4 regions of the Alteromonas sp. AO-Serp genome follow, and region 4 is predicted to be linked to each of the others. Evidence: predicted binding sites of a transcription regulator. Region 4 holds the regulator's gene; each other region holds the start of a gene.
What was found. Region 4 encodes sigma-54, which starts transcription at its own class of promoters, with help from an activator protein. Its sites were predicted from a motif close to GTTGGCACGNNNNTNGNNT; they were not measured.

Region 1: the regulator sigma-54 is predicted to act here: its motif matches at 1,964-1,982, upstream of QVA83_RS09155 (PEP-CTERM sorting domain-containing protein).
Region 2: the regulator sigma-54 is predicted to act here: its motif matches at 1,679-1,697, upstream of xdp1 (exosortase-dependent surface protein XDP1).
Region 3: the regulator sigma-54 is predicted to act here: its motif matches at 1,963-1,981, upstream of QVA83_RS17075 (flagellar basal body rod protein FlgF).

The regions. Positions count from the first base shown of each region.
Region 1 covers NZ_JAFLMX010000120.1:13,681-16,842, reverse strand. The annotation lists gene QVA83_RS09160 (PEP-CTERM/exosortase system-associated acyltransferase) at 1-590, shown strand, start outside; gene QVA83_RS09155 (PEP-CTERM sorting domain-containing protein) at 1,028-1,921, opposite strand; gene QVA83_RS09150 (tetratricopeptide repeat protein) at 2,059-3,162, opposite strand, start outside.
Region 2 covers NZ_JAFLMX010000279.1:1,040-4,201, forward strand. The annotation lists gene pssA (CDP-diacylglycerol--serine O-phosphatidyltransferase) at 1-251, opposite strand, end outside; gene xdp1 (exosortase-dependent surface protein XDP1) at 627-1,562, shown strand; gene xdp1 (exosortase-dependent surface protein XDP1) at 1,745-2,611, shown strand; gene prsT (XrtA/PEP-CTERM system TPR-repeat protein PrsT) at 2,717-3,162, shown strand, end outside.
Region 3 covers NZ_JAFLMX010000259.1:8,508-11,669, reverse strand. The annotation lists gene flgH (flagellar basal body L-ring protein FlgH) at 1-334, opposite strand, end outside; gene flgG (flagellar basal-body rod protein FlgG) at 346-1,134, opposite strand; gene QVA83_RS17075 (flagellar basal body rod protein FlgF) at 1,181-1,924, opposite strand; gene flgE (flagellar hook protein FlgE) at 2,149-3,162, opposite strand, start outside.
Region 4 covers NZ_JAFLMX010000240.1:3,633-6,794, reverse strand. The annotation lists gene ptsN (PTS IIA-like nitrogen regulatory protein PtsN) at 1-124, opposite strand, end outside; gene hpf (ribosome hibernation promoting factor) at 138-425, opposite strand; gene QVA83_RS16325 (RNA polymerase factor sigma-54) at 456-1,937, opposite strand; gene lptB (LPS export ABC transporter ATP-binding protein) at 2,011-2,736, opposite strand; gene lptA (lipopolysaccharide transport periplasmic protein LptA) at 2,739-3,162, opposite strand, start outside.

The DNA.
Region 1 (3,162 bases), on a different contig from region 4:
GTGGTTTAGAGTTTGATGAATTCGACAGCTTTTCACTTCACTGCTTAATACAGCACCATAAAAGTAAGCATTTTGCGGGCACTGTAAGAATGGTGAGGCCCATGGAGCCCGATGAACAACTTCCAATAGAAAAGTATTGCCTAAACTCCATCACGCGAAAAGATTTAGACCCCTCTCAGTTTGACCGCAAAGATATTTGTGAAATATCGCGATTAGCTGTTCCTAAAGAGTTTCGTCGACGTGTAATGGATAAATTCGCAGGGGCTGGAGTGGCAGTTATCAACGAGCACACATACTCTGAAAAAGAAGTTCGCTGCTTTCCTTTTATTGCAGTTGGGCTTTACCTCGCTGCTGCAGCGCTCGCAATCGAAGAAGATATCAAACACGCTTATGTAATGATGGAGCCGCGTCTAGCGCGAAGTATGAAGTTCATTGGTATTAAGTTCGAACAAATTGGCCCAGTAGTCGAATATCACGGTAAACGCGCACCTTATTATATCAATCAAAACTTGCTTAGAAAGAGCCTTCGCCCTGGCTTTGCAAAGATGCTTGCAGATATATTGAATTCAATAGAAAAGCAAGATTTTTGATTTGTGGGGGTGCCCACTTTCCATAAATTGAGACAAACTTAATTGGAGTTTTCTGCGATGATTAATGCAGGAGACAACTTTGAAAAAATCACGCTACCAGCAGTGCTGACCCACCATAGTTGAGAATCCAAATACGGTGATATAGAAGAGTCTGGCTTCAAACGATTGAACAAGCTTTAAGCAGAAAATGCCAGATTTATTGAATATGAGGCGCAGAGCTAAACAAGCACTACCCAAACGAATAGCCAAGTCGTATACGTGTTAAAGCAGTTAAGGGCTGAACATGGACTGCCAACTCAGCTGCGTATGGACAGCCACATCTAAGCTTTGGAATGAAAACACCTAATTAAGTGCATAACGAAAAAAGCCAGTGAGCTGAGTCACTGGCTTTTGAAAAACCGTCAACATATTTTCGGACGGGACAGCTATGTCTGCTATTACTTGCGACGGCGAAGGAAACCCATACCTACAAGCGCTAGACCAAAAACACCTAGCGTTGCAGGCGCTGGTACAACATTAGTGCTCAAATTACCTGCGTTACCTTGCGCAATTGTAATAATGTCACCGTTAACCGCTTGGAAAGTTGAAGATAGGCTGAACGCGACAGCATCAAAGAAATCAGTTAAGCCTTCTTGAGTTACCTTGTTACTAACAATATTGCCGTTTGCAATACCTTCACCTGGTGCTGGGTCCGCAATGTCTATACCAGCAACCAATTCACCATCTAAGAGACCACCGTAACTTAGGTTTTGAACAGTAATTTCTGGAGAATATTCAAGTTCGCTAAACGAGCCAGACATGAAAAGTGTGTCGTTAATTTCATCAATAAAACCCGCTGCACCAGCAGTTAGGCTCATACGGTCTGTAGATGCAAAGTCGCCAGGAAGAGAGCCTGAATACGCATCAATGATGTAAAGATCAAAAAACGAACCATCTGGGTCCAATGTCAAAGACTGCTGAGGTTGACCTGTGAAAGGGTTTAAGATTGTAGTTTCAATAACCGACAAGCCGCCAAAGTTAAATGCCAGTGTACAAGATGGGCATAAAAACTCGCCTGCACTTCCTGAACTTAACGTACCGAAACCCGTAAGTTGAAGACCAACAAAATCAGTGAAATCACCAGTATATGCTGTTCCCAAATTAACCAAATTACCCGATTGGTCTTGGAAATACTGTAGGAAGTTAAGGGTAGTAACTACGTTACCTGTACCGTTAACTGCACTTGGCTCTACTGGCTCTGGAACCGAAACACCACCTGGAAGTAGAATTGGATCGGCCGCTACTGTAAATGACATTGCTAACGTTGCTGCTACTGCTAATTTCTTAAACATGATGTTCTCCATTGTTTAACCGCTTTTCGGTTTCCCTTGTACTTGCTAGTTACGTGCCAATTTTTAAGGCATTGATTTAATGACCTTTTTTCTCATGGGGAAATTTAACACTGTAATCTTGTAAAAAAACCAGACACTTAATTAAGTAGGCTTAACAACGAAGACTTCCTATCTGTAAGATCTTTATCAACAGTCTTAGTCTGCTCAAGAATTTTTCGAGCCTCCTCAATTTTGTTGAGTCTGATCTTTGCCTCGGCCAGATTTAAAAGTGAACCCGCAAAGACTCTAGCCCCCATTTCAAGCCCTTTCTCAAAAGTACTCTCTAACTTTTTATATTGATGAGTCGCAAGGTATATACTGCTGGCGGTCGACAGCACATTTCCATTTTTGTATCCATTTTCTAACTTTAGAGCATCTTGGATATATTTTTCTGCCATCTCAAAACTCTCTGCCTCAAAATATAACCAGGCTAAATTGTTAAAAACGACAACATCTTTTACACCGCTATCTATAAGTGCCTTATATTGGTTTATAGCTTCGGTAGCGTTCACTGAAAGTAAGGCATCAGCATAGTAACGCTTTAGGATAGAATCTGATGGGGTCAACTCTAGTGAGGATTTGAGGTAGTCTAATGCCTCGCTTTCTTTTCCCATAGCTTTTAATGCCGCCAACCTGTTGCTAAGCAATTTTGCACTGGGCGCTAACTGATAAGCTTTTTCAAATAACTCCAAGGCTTTGGCAAAATTATCATTCTGAAGTTCTAGACGAGCCATTGAATTCCAATAGCCTGATGAGGATACGAAATCCTGTTCATTAATGCCACTTAGAAGGACTTTTGCATTGGTCGAATTGCCTACTGCCAATTCAAAATGAGAACGAAGCAATTTTGCATCAGCACTATTGGCAAATTTTTGATGTGCTTTTCTCGAGACAGTCAAAGCGGAACCGATATTCTTTTCCAGCTCAAGAATATTGCATAATTGGACATACGCCTCTAATGGCGCATCAAACGAATTGATCCAATCATTTAAATCATTTTTGGCCTGACTAAAATCACCGACCCTAAGATTGATACTTGAGCGTGATAGGTAGAAAAAGTCATCTTTATTTTCTTTCGTTATACGATTAAGCTCTTTCAACGCTGCTCTGTAATCACCTTTATCAATTAAAGACGATAAGTAAAGTTTCCAGCCACTCTCTGCAGGTTTATTTTCATATAACCTTGAAAAGTACTGAATGTT
Region 2 (3,162 bases), on a different contig from region 4:
GCAGGTGCCATTCCAAATGAAACCATATCTGCCATTGAGTCATACTCAGCACCAAAGTCGCTTTGCGTGTTCGTCATTCTTGCCACACGCCCATCTAAGCCATCAAAAATCATAGCAACAAAGATAGCCACTGCCGCGGCTTCGAACCTGCCGTTCATTGACGAAACCACAGCAAAGAAACCCGAAAACAACCCTGCTGTTGTTAATAAGTTGGGAAGTAAGTATATCCCTTTACGTTTTTGATCAGACATATGTCCTCATACTTCTACATATACAATTGCACTAATTATTTCATAGATATGCAGGAACGCATAGCAAAGTAAAAAGACTGCCTCGTTCCTTTACATAACGCCGTTGCAAAACGTTATTAACTTTGCATTGATTACACGTACTCCTACCACAATGCCGGCGCTTGGCTTCTATTTATTCAGGCCGCGTATGCTCACGATTAAACAAACAACTAATAACTAGGTATACGGTTACATACCTTAAATAGCTCACCGTTCATATATCATACAAGTCCATGTTGAAATTAGGTACTACCAAGTTTGTGTTCGCATAATGTGCGCACACATCACTCGGCGTGTACTTGAAGTGCTTTGCGCTTCATATATAGGAAAGCAATTATGCGAACGCTACAAAAAACGTTTTCTTTGCAAACTGTACTATTACTTTCCACAGCTTTGCTATCTACCCTGAGTGCTAATTCAGCATTCGCTACCTACTATAAAAAGCAAAGTTATTCTCACTGTGGGTCATCGAGCCAAAGCAACGAACAAAGCAATGTATGTAACTCTCCGTTGGGAGAATACACTTACGATCTAGTCGATGACAAAGTGACACAAACCAATCAGACGAATAATTCCTTTGTTCAAATAGACGGATTAAATATTAATATGTCCGCCTTTTCTGACACACAAGGGGTTACCGGCGAAACAGTCGTTGGCGCCAAGTTAGAAAAGATCTCAGATAAATGGGCTTACGGCATAACAAACAATGATGAAGCATACTATCGTGGCGACGCTGACCACGCTATTGACAATATCAACTATTACTCTCAAGGTAGCGCGAACGCTTATTATAGTGGTATGACTAACGTAGAACGTGACTATGACTTCGTGTTGTTATCTTTCGACTCTGCGGTGACATTAACGGGCGCAAGTTTTTCATGGCTTTACAGTGGCAGCGACAGCCAAGTATCTGTTGCAGCACTAAGTAATACTTCGAAACTAACCTCAGGTGTTAACACGTGGAGCGATATTGTCGCTAACGCCTTAACTTCAGCCTCATTTGATATTGAAAACTGTGAATATTTAGATCACCGCGCTGACTTTACTTTCACTGAGTCCGCTCAATATTGGCTGGTTGGCGCTTATAACACCGTATTCGGAAATATTGGCGGCCATGTAGGTAATGATGCCTTTAAGCTTGCTAATGTTGGCTTCTCAGTAACAGAGTCTGCCGGTACGCCAACGCCAACAGAAGTTTCTGAACCTAGAACCATTGGCTTACTCATGGCTTGTTCACTTCTCGTGATGTGGCGTCGCAAAAAATCCATTTGAAGAAATTAGACTTTAGATCACTGACAGGTTGGAAAATCTGTCAGTTTTTTTTACCCTCTCTCATATCGCCCCTTTTCAAATTATAACATTAACTTAAAAATCAGAAACTTAAACAAACTGGCACGAAATAAGCTTAACGTTAGAAATAATCATCTAATTTTGCTTTTTGGGTAGTTCAAAATATGAAGTTTTCTACATCGCTGACAATACTATTACTTGCTGTTAGTTCATCAGTTTTCGCTACAGATTCAAGCCTCAACAGTGCAAAGTATGATGCACAATACACACTCGCCAATTCTAATGGCAGCGCTAATTACTCACAAACGACCAATGCGCAAAACAGCAATACCTCAATCGAGATCAACGGCGTTACAGTTGATGTAGGAATCACTGCTTGGTCAAACTCTGCAGGACACGCCGACGACAAACTTGCCCAGGGCAATATTCAAGGTTGGTGGAACTGTACGCTTGGTAATAATGGTTGTACTTTAGCAAATAGACACGTTGGCTACGGAATTAAAAATAGTGATTATTCTTGGGGAGGTGATAGTCACGCAGTTGATAATAGCGGTGACGGCGGTGGCAGAGATTTTGATATGTTCTTACTGTCATTTAGCGAGTCAGTGACTCTTGAAAATGCAGCCTTCACTTGGGTAGTCGGCGACAATGATAGTAAAGAAGTTACTGTTGCGGGTCTTAATAGTATTGCGGCATTTGAGAGCGGAGCCAACTCAACTTGGAACACTGTTACAAGCGCTATTGTTGAGAATACACTAGGTCACTATGGCGTAGGTTCAAAAGGCTCAAACGGTTTGTACGAATCAACATTTACGAAGCTAACTGGTAGTGCAAAATACTGGTTAATAGGTGCATACAATACCATTTTCGACGATAACGCTAAGAGTAACTTTAACAGCGTACAATTAAAACTGTCTTCCATTGGTGTGTCAATGACTCAACCAACCGCAGAAGTTAGTGAGCCTGGCGCCCTAGCACTGATGGGGTTGGGTTTAGGTCTTGTTCTTTATAGACGTAAGCGCCGCGTTTAATTGTTTAAAAACGCATAGAAAACACGTATCTTTAGAAGGTGGCTTAGGCCACCTTTTTTTATGCTATTTTTAAGCCAGCGGCTAGGCTAAGTTTCGAAGGTATATATGGATTTTTTTAATAATAAAAAGCGTGTTGTACAACGCGCTATTGTCTCTGCAGTTGCCTCATCATTAATCGCTTTTAACAGTTTTGCTTCTACGTCAGAAGACTACGAAAAAGCACTGACCGCGTTTAATCAAAACGAATACGACGAAGCCTATATCCACCTTAAAAACAGCTTACAAAAAGATCCTGAAAACCTTGCTGCAAAAATCCTAATGGGCGAAATACTGCTTATTAATGGCTACTTAACTGCAGCAGAAATGGAGTTTGTAGAAGCGTTGGAAATGGGTGCAGATATCAACCTTCTGGCAGAGCCTCTCGGCAACACTTGGTTGTTTTTGAACAGGTACCAAGAAATTGTAGACTTCTCTGATCTAAACAAACTGTCAGGTGATGCGGAGCGCGAGTGGCTGATGATACGTGCAACTGCGTGTATTAGACTGCAAGA
Region 3 (3,162 bases), on a different contig from region 4:
CGCCAATATTTATCGCTTGCCCAGCTAGCCCGGTAATAGGGTTTAAATTGACGTTTGAATCTTTCGCAGTGCTAGTGTCGGCTGATTTGCTCGCTTGGGTATTCTCGCTTAACGTTACAGTGATGATGTCACCGACTCTTCTTGCGGTAACGTCAGAATATAAGTTGTTAGCAAGCTGCGAACGAAAAAGCGAGCCATCCTCTACTACCGTTTCACGCGGGTAATCTGGCACTACCGGTGCAAACGACGGGTCGTTTGCCTGAACGGGAGGCTCGTTTGTACTGGCGCAACCGCCAAGTATCAGAAGTGCAGCAGATAAACCTAAAATACGCATGATGCTACCTACTAAAGTTGCTGAATAACCTGACCAAGCATTTGGTCGACCGATGAGATAACCTTTGAGTTCATCTCATACAAGCGCTGGCTTTCGATAAGGTTTACTAACTCTTCGGTCACGTTTACATTAGACGTTTCCAACGTGCCTTGTGAGATATAACCCAAACCTTGCAGACCAGGGATCCCCTGAATAGGTGCACCGCTTGACGCTGTCTCTACATAAAGGTTTTGTCCGGTTGGTTGTAATCCGGTTGGGTTAACAAAGTCAGAAATATTAAGCTGACCGAGTACCTGCGGTTCAGCTTGGCCCCGTATGCTCACGCTAATTTCACCATCTTGAGAAATTGTGATTTGTTGCGCATCTTCGGGAATAGCCACTTCAGGCTGAAGCAAAAAGCCCGCGCCAGATGTAACAATTTGGCCTTGGTCGTTCAGTGAAAACTGACCATTTCTCGAATATGCAATGGTGCCGTCTGGCTGCAATATTTCAAAGTAACCACGGCCCTGAATTGACATATCAAGCGCATTTTCAGTGGTTAACAGGTTACCTTGCGTGTGTGCTTTTTGAGTAGCAACGACCTTCGAGCCTGAACCAAGCATAAGCCCAGAAGGTAGTTCCGTGTCAGCAGACGAACGACCGCCTGGCTGATTGATATTCTGATAAAGCAAATCTTCAAACACCGCGCGGTCTTTTTTAAAGCCCACTGTTGATGCGTTTGCTAGGTTGTTAGACACCACTGCCACATCGGTCTGTGCGGCGTCTAGTCCGGTTTTACTAATCCACAATGCTGGATGCATGTTAACCTCCGACGTTGCTCATAGGGCAACGGTGATAAAAATTCTTTTACAGGATACGTAGTAGCTGATTACCGCGAGTATCAAGCTCTTCTGCTTGCTTCATCATTTTGACTTGAAGCTCGTAGTGACGCTGCAGACTTATCATGTCCACCATTTCGTCAACAGCATTGACGTTGGAACCTTCAAGCATGCCCGACATTACTTTTACGTTGGCATTGGCTGGCGCTATTGAGCCATCTTCCATTCTAAATAAGCCGTCGTTCCCACGTTCCATGTCTGCATAGTTTGGACTAACTAATTTAAGTCGCCCTACTTCTTCAATAACATTGGCAGGGGCACCTAACTGTCTCATCGACAACGTGCCATCGGCGGCGATATTTAGGTTATCTAAAGGAACAGGAAGGAATATTGGCCCATTGTCACCAAGCACGACGCGATCGTGGATATCTGTCAAAATTCCGTCATCGCCTAACTTGAAATTTCCATCACGCGAGTAAGCTTCTTGACCATTTTGATCTTGTACAGCGAACCAACCATCACCTTGAATGGCTACGTCTAAATCGCGGTCTGTTTTAATCATCGGGCCCGATTCGTAATTATTCGACGGGCTTTCTGTCATGGAAAACACGCGAGTCGGCAAACCTTCGCCGTAGGCCGGCATTGACCTTGCCTGCTCTAACTGCGCTCTGAATCCCGTTGTCTGTGCATTAGCCAAGTTATTGGCCCTAATCCCTGTTCCTAGTAGGTCTTGGGAGGCGCCACTTGCTGAAATATAGAGAAGTTTGTCCATGACTGACTTTTGACTCTGATTAAACCTTAAACAAGACTTTGCAAAGGCAGTGCCAATCTGTGGATATTTAGTGCAATTGAAAAATAAGGGCGGTATTGAATTGATATATATAGAAAAATAAAAAGGTCGCATTGTTGCGACCTTTCTAAATCGGGTAAAATAGGTACGGTTTTCCGCGCCTAAAATTTGCCGCTTAGCAATCTGCTAATGTGGCTTACTGCAAACTATCGAATGTTAAGGATAGTCTGGTTTAGCGAGTTGTTCACTTCAAGCGCACGCGAGTTTGCCTGGAAGTTACGCTGAGCGATAATCATGTCGATGAGCTCAGTGGTAAGGTTAACGTTAGCTTGTTCTAGCGCCGAAGAGTTAATTTCGCCGAAAGTACCGGTTGTTGCTTCACCCGCTAGTGCCTCGCCTGAAAGAATACTTTCCTTCCACTGAGTACTGCTCTCTTGAGTTAGGCCTTGTTCATTAGAAAAGCGAACCAAAGCGACACGAACAATGGGTTCAGACGTACCATTAGAGAACGTTGCACGAACCAAGCCATCCGGACCAATGTCGATACCTGTTAATCGACCTACAGGTAAACCGTCTTGTTCTAGTGAAGTAACTTCAAACGCAGAGGCGAACTGAGTCGGCTCATTAGGCGTCGCGTTATTAACATCGAGGTTAAAATCAATGCTTATTTGCTGCGTAGGATCTGAGCCATTAGCAAGAATACCTGCGCCTAACGCTTCTGTTTGCATTTTGAAATCAAGTGTAGGTAGGCCATCAGGCGTTTCCATGCCAGCAAAATCACCACCTTGAGAGAAGATAAGTTTAGATGCTGTTACGGCGTTACCAGTGTTACCACCGACACTATTTACTGCTGTTGCTGGGTCTGTGTCATTACCCGCTGAATCTGTCATATCAACTAGCGTGTCATCGATTGCAGTAGCAACATACCACTCATTATCAACACCCGGTGTCGCATCCTTTATGAAGTAATAGGTCATTACGTGACTATCACCTAACGAATCGTAAACGGTTACCGATGTTGCTGCGTTGTAGGTAAGCGGATCTTCAGGGTCAAAATCTTGTGGATCTAGGGCTGCATCACCAGCAGGCAAGTTCATTCGAATGTCAACTTCTGTGGTTTGTGCGGGAGAACCCGAAGAGTCTGGAATACGCACTGGCTCAGTAGTACTAAGTGCTACCGAGGCACTTGTACCATCAGAGTTAACGGGGAAACCCAATAA
Region 4 (3,162 bases):
CCTGATCAATGTTCTCGTTTTGCTTGGCAGCGATATCAGCGATGATCTCAAGAATTCGCTTTTTACTATTACACTGAACCGCACACTCGGTGCGGTCCAGACTTACGATGGCTTGTATATCCATGCTTAATTAACTACTAATGTTTTTTCAGTTTTTCCTTATGCTTGATTACCTGCCGGTCGAGTTTATCAACCATGCTGTCAATCGCCGCATACATGTCGGTATTTTCTGAGGATGCGAATACTTCAGCGCCACTTAAATGAACGGTCGCTTCGGCTTTTTGATTTAATTTTTCAACGTTCAGGATGACATGCACATTAGAAATGTGATCAAAGTGACGTTCAAGTTTGCTGAACTTCGTATCGACATAATTACGCAAAGAGTCGGTGATTTCGACATGATGACCAGTAAGGTTGATTTGCATATTTCGTCTTCCTTATATTATTAAGCCCGATTAAATAAGGCTTTTGCGTTGGTTCGACGGCGGGATCGACAACGATTCCCGGTACTTTGCTATTGTTCGCCGGGCAACTTTAATGCCTTGTTCGGCCAACAATGAAGCAATCTTGCTATCACTTAGCGGCTTGCTAGGCTTTTCAGCGGCCACTAATTTCTTGATCAATGCACGAATCGCTGTAGATGAACATTCACCACCAGACTCTGTTGCAACGTGGCTTGAGAAGAAATACTTCAATTCGAAGATTCCACGTGGCGTATGCATGTACTTTTGCGTTGTCACTCGCGAAATAGTGGATTCGTGCATATCTACCATTTCTGCGACATCATTTAGCACCATTGGTTTCATCATTTCCGGGCCGTGCTCAAAAAAGCCCATTTGCTGCTGCACAATGCAGTTTGCAACCTTCATTAAGGTTTCGTTACGAGATTCAAGGCTCTTTATGAACCACTTAGCCTCTTGCATGTGTGAGCGGATGAATTGTGAATCGCTACTATTCTTGGCACGGCGACTCATTGCAGCGTATTGTTGATTTACGCTTAACTTAGGCAGACTGTCGGGGTTCAGCTCAACCACCCAACGGCCATTTTTCTTGGTTACTGAGACATCAGGAATAACGTACTCAGGCTCTTTAGTAACTAAAGCACTACCTGGGCGAGGATTCAAGGTTTGCAGTAAACGCATTGCCTCGCGTAGCTGATCTTCTTTCAATCGGCTTTTACGCATAAGCGTACGATAGTCTTTGCTGCTCAGTAAGTCAGAGTACTCTTCAATCAGTTGCTTTGCTTCAGCAAGCCACGGTGTGTCTTCTGAAAACTGGCGCAATTGCACCATCAAACATTCTTGTGGAGAGCGAGAGCCAGAACCAATAGGGTCGAACATCTGAATGCGCTTAAGCACACATTCTATTTCGTCCATTTCAATCGGCTCTTCCATATCATCATCGTTAACCGCTTCTAAAATATCGTCAAGGGTAACGGTTAAATAACCTGACTCGTCAATAGAGTCGATGATTGCTGTAGCGATTGCGCGATCGGTATCCGAGAAATGGGTAAGGCGCATTTGCCAAAGAAGGTGCTCTTGAATATCTTCAGTAGTCTCACCTTGGAAGATTTGCTCGTCGTCATTGGATGGACCCGGAGCAGGCGAAGATGAAGCAGAGTAGTATTCATCCCACGTACTGTCGATTGGCAGCTCATCGGGAAGATCGTTTTTCTCAAGTGCATCGCCGGCTTCTAATGTGTCACTAGATGCAGAAGCAGTGGCCTCAGAGCCGCTGTCATCGTTGTCGATATTGTTCTTTTCTAGTTGCGGCTCGTCGTTACCTTCTTCAACTTCTAATAGCGGATTAGAATCGAGCGCTTCTTGGATCTCTTGTTGAAGATCAAGTGTAGAAAGCTGCAGCAGTTTAATGGCCTGCTGAAGCTGTGGTGTCATGGTAAGTTGTTGGCTAAATTTTAGCTGTAAAGATGGTTTCATCTACGTCTTATTTAAATGCTCTAAATTGAATATACCAGAGCGAAACTGAAAAATGACAATTCGGTTACATTAACTATAGCCTGAATTGTTCGCCTAGGTATACATCCCTTACTTTTTGATTACTTAAAACCTGTTCCGCCGTTCCTTGCGCAATAAGCTCGCCATGACTCACAATGTACGCCTTTTCACAAACATCCAATGTCTCTCGTACGTTATGGTCTGTGATAAGGATTCCAATCCCCCTATCGCGAAGATGTTGTATTATCTTCTTTATATCATTAACTGATATTGGATCAACACCAGCAAATGGTTCGTCTAACAAAATAAATTGCGGTTTTGCTGCCAGAGCGCGGGCAATCTCAACGCGTCGGCGTTCGCCCCCTGACAAACTCATCCCCGTACTATTACGTATATGGTTAATATTAAATTCATCAAGTAGCGCATCTGCTTCTTCTTCTTGCTGTTGTGAATTTAAATCTTTACGGGTTTGCAAAATGGCCATGATATTTTCATGCACTGTGAGCTTTCTGAAAATAGAGGCTTCCTGCGGTAGGTAGCCAATTCCGCGGCGTGCACGCTCGTGCATGGGCTGATGAGTTAGCTCATTGTCGTCGATTTCAATCTTGCCTTTATCCAGATTCACTAAACCAACAATCATGTAGAATGTGGTGGTCTTACCAGCGCCATTTGGGCCAAGAAGACCAACAATTTGACCCGTTGAGACAGACAGGCTTACATCTCGTACAACCTGTCGTGACTTGTAAGCCTTAGCAAGATTTTTAGCGCTCAAAGTTGCCATTGCTATTCATTGCCCTCGTTGTCTTTTTTGTCTTTCTTAGACGAAGTTTTGCGAATGGTCTCAGGCGTGAATACTGTGGTCACTCGACCCTCACCATCCTTACCTGCGCCGCCAGTCGCTAGCAATTGCTCGGTAATCATATCGAACGTGATGTTGTCACCCTGTACTTTACTGGTGTCTTGTTTCAACTCTGCGTTTCCGGCAAGAGAAATCGTTCGGTTCACCACTTCATAGCGTATTTCATTAGCTTTTGCCGAAACTGGCGTGCCGTCTTCCAATTGCTGGGAATAGCTTGCAGGCTTTCCTCTAGCAATAAATATTTCACGACCACCACCGTCAGTGGCAATTACTTCCACTTCGTCAGCTTCAATAACCAAAGAGCCTTGAGTTATGAGTACGTCGTCTTTGTACAACGCGGTTTTATTT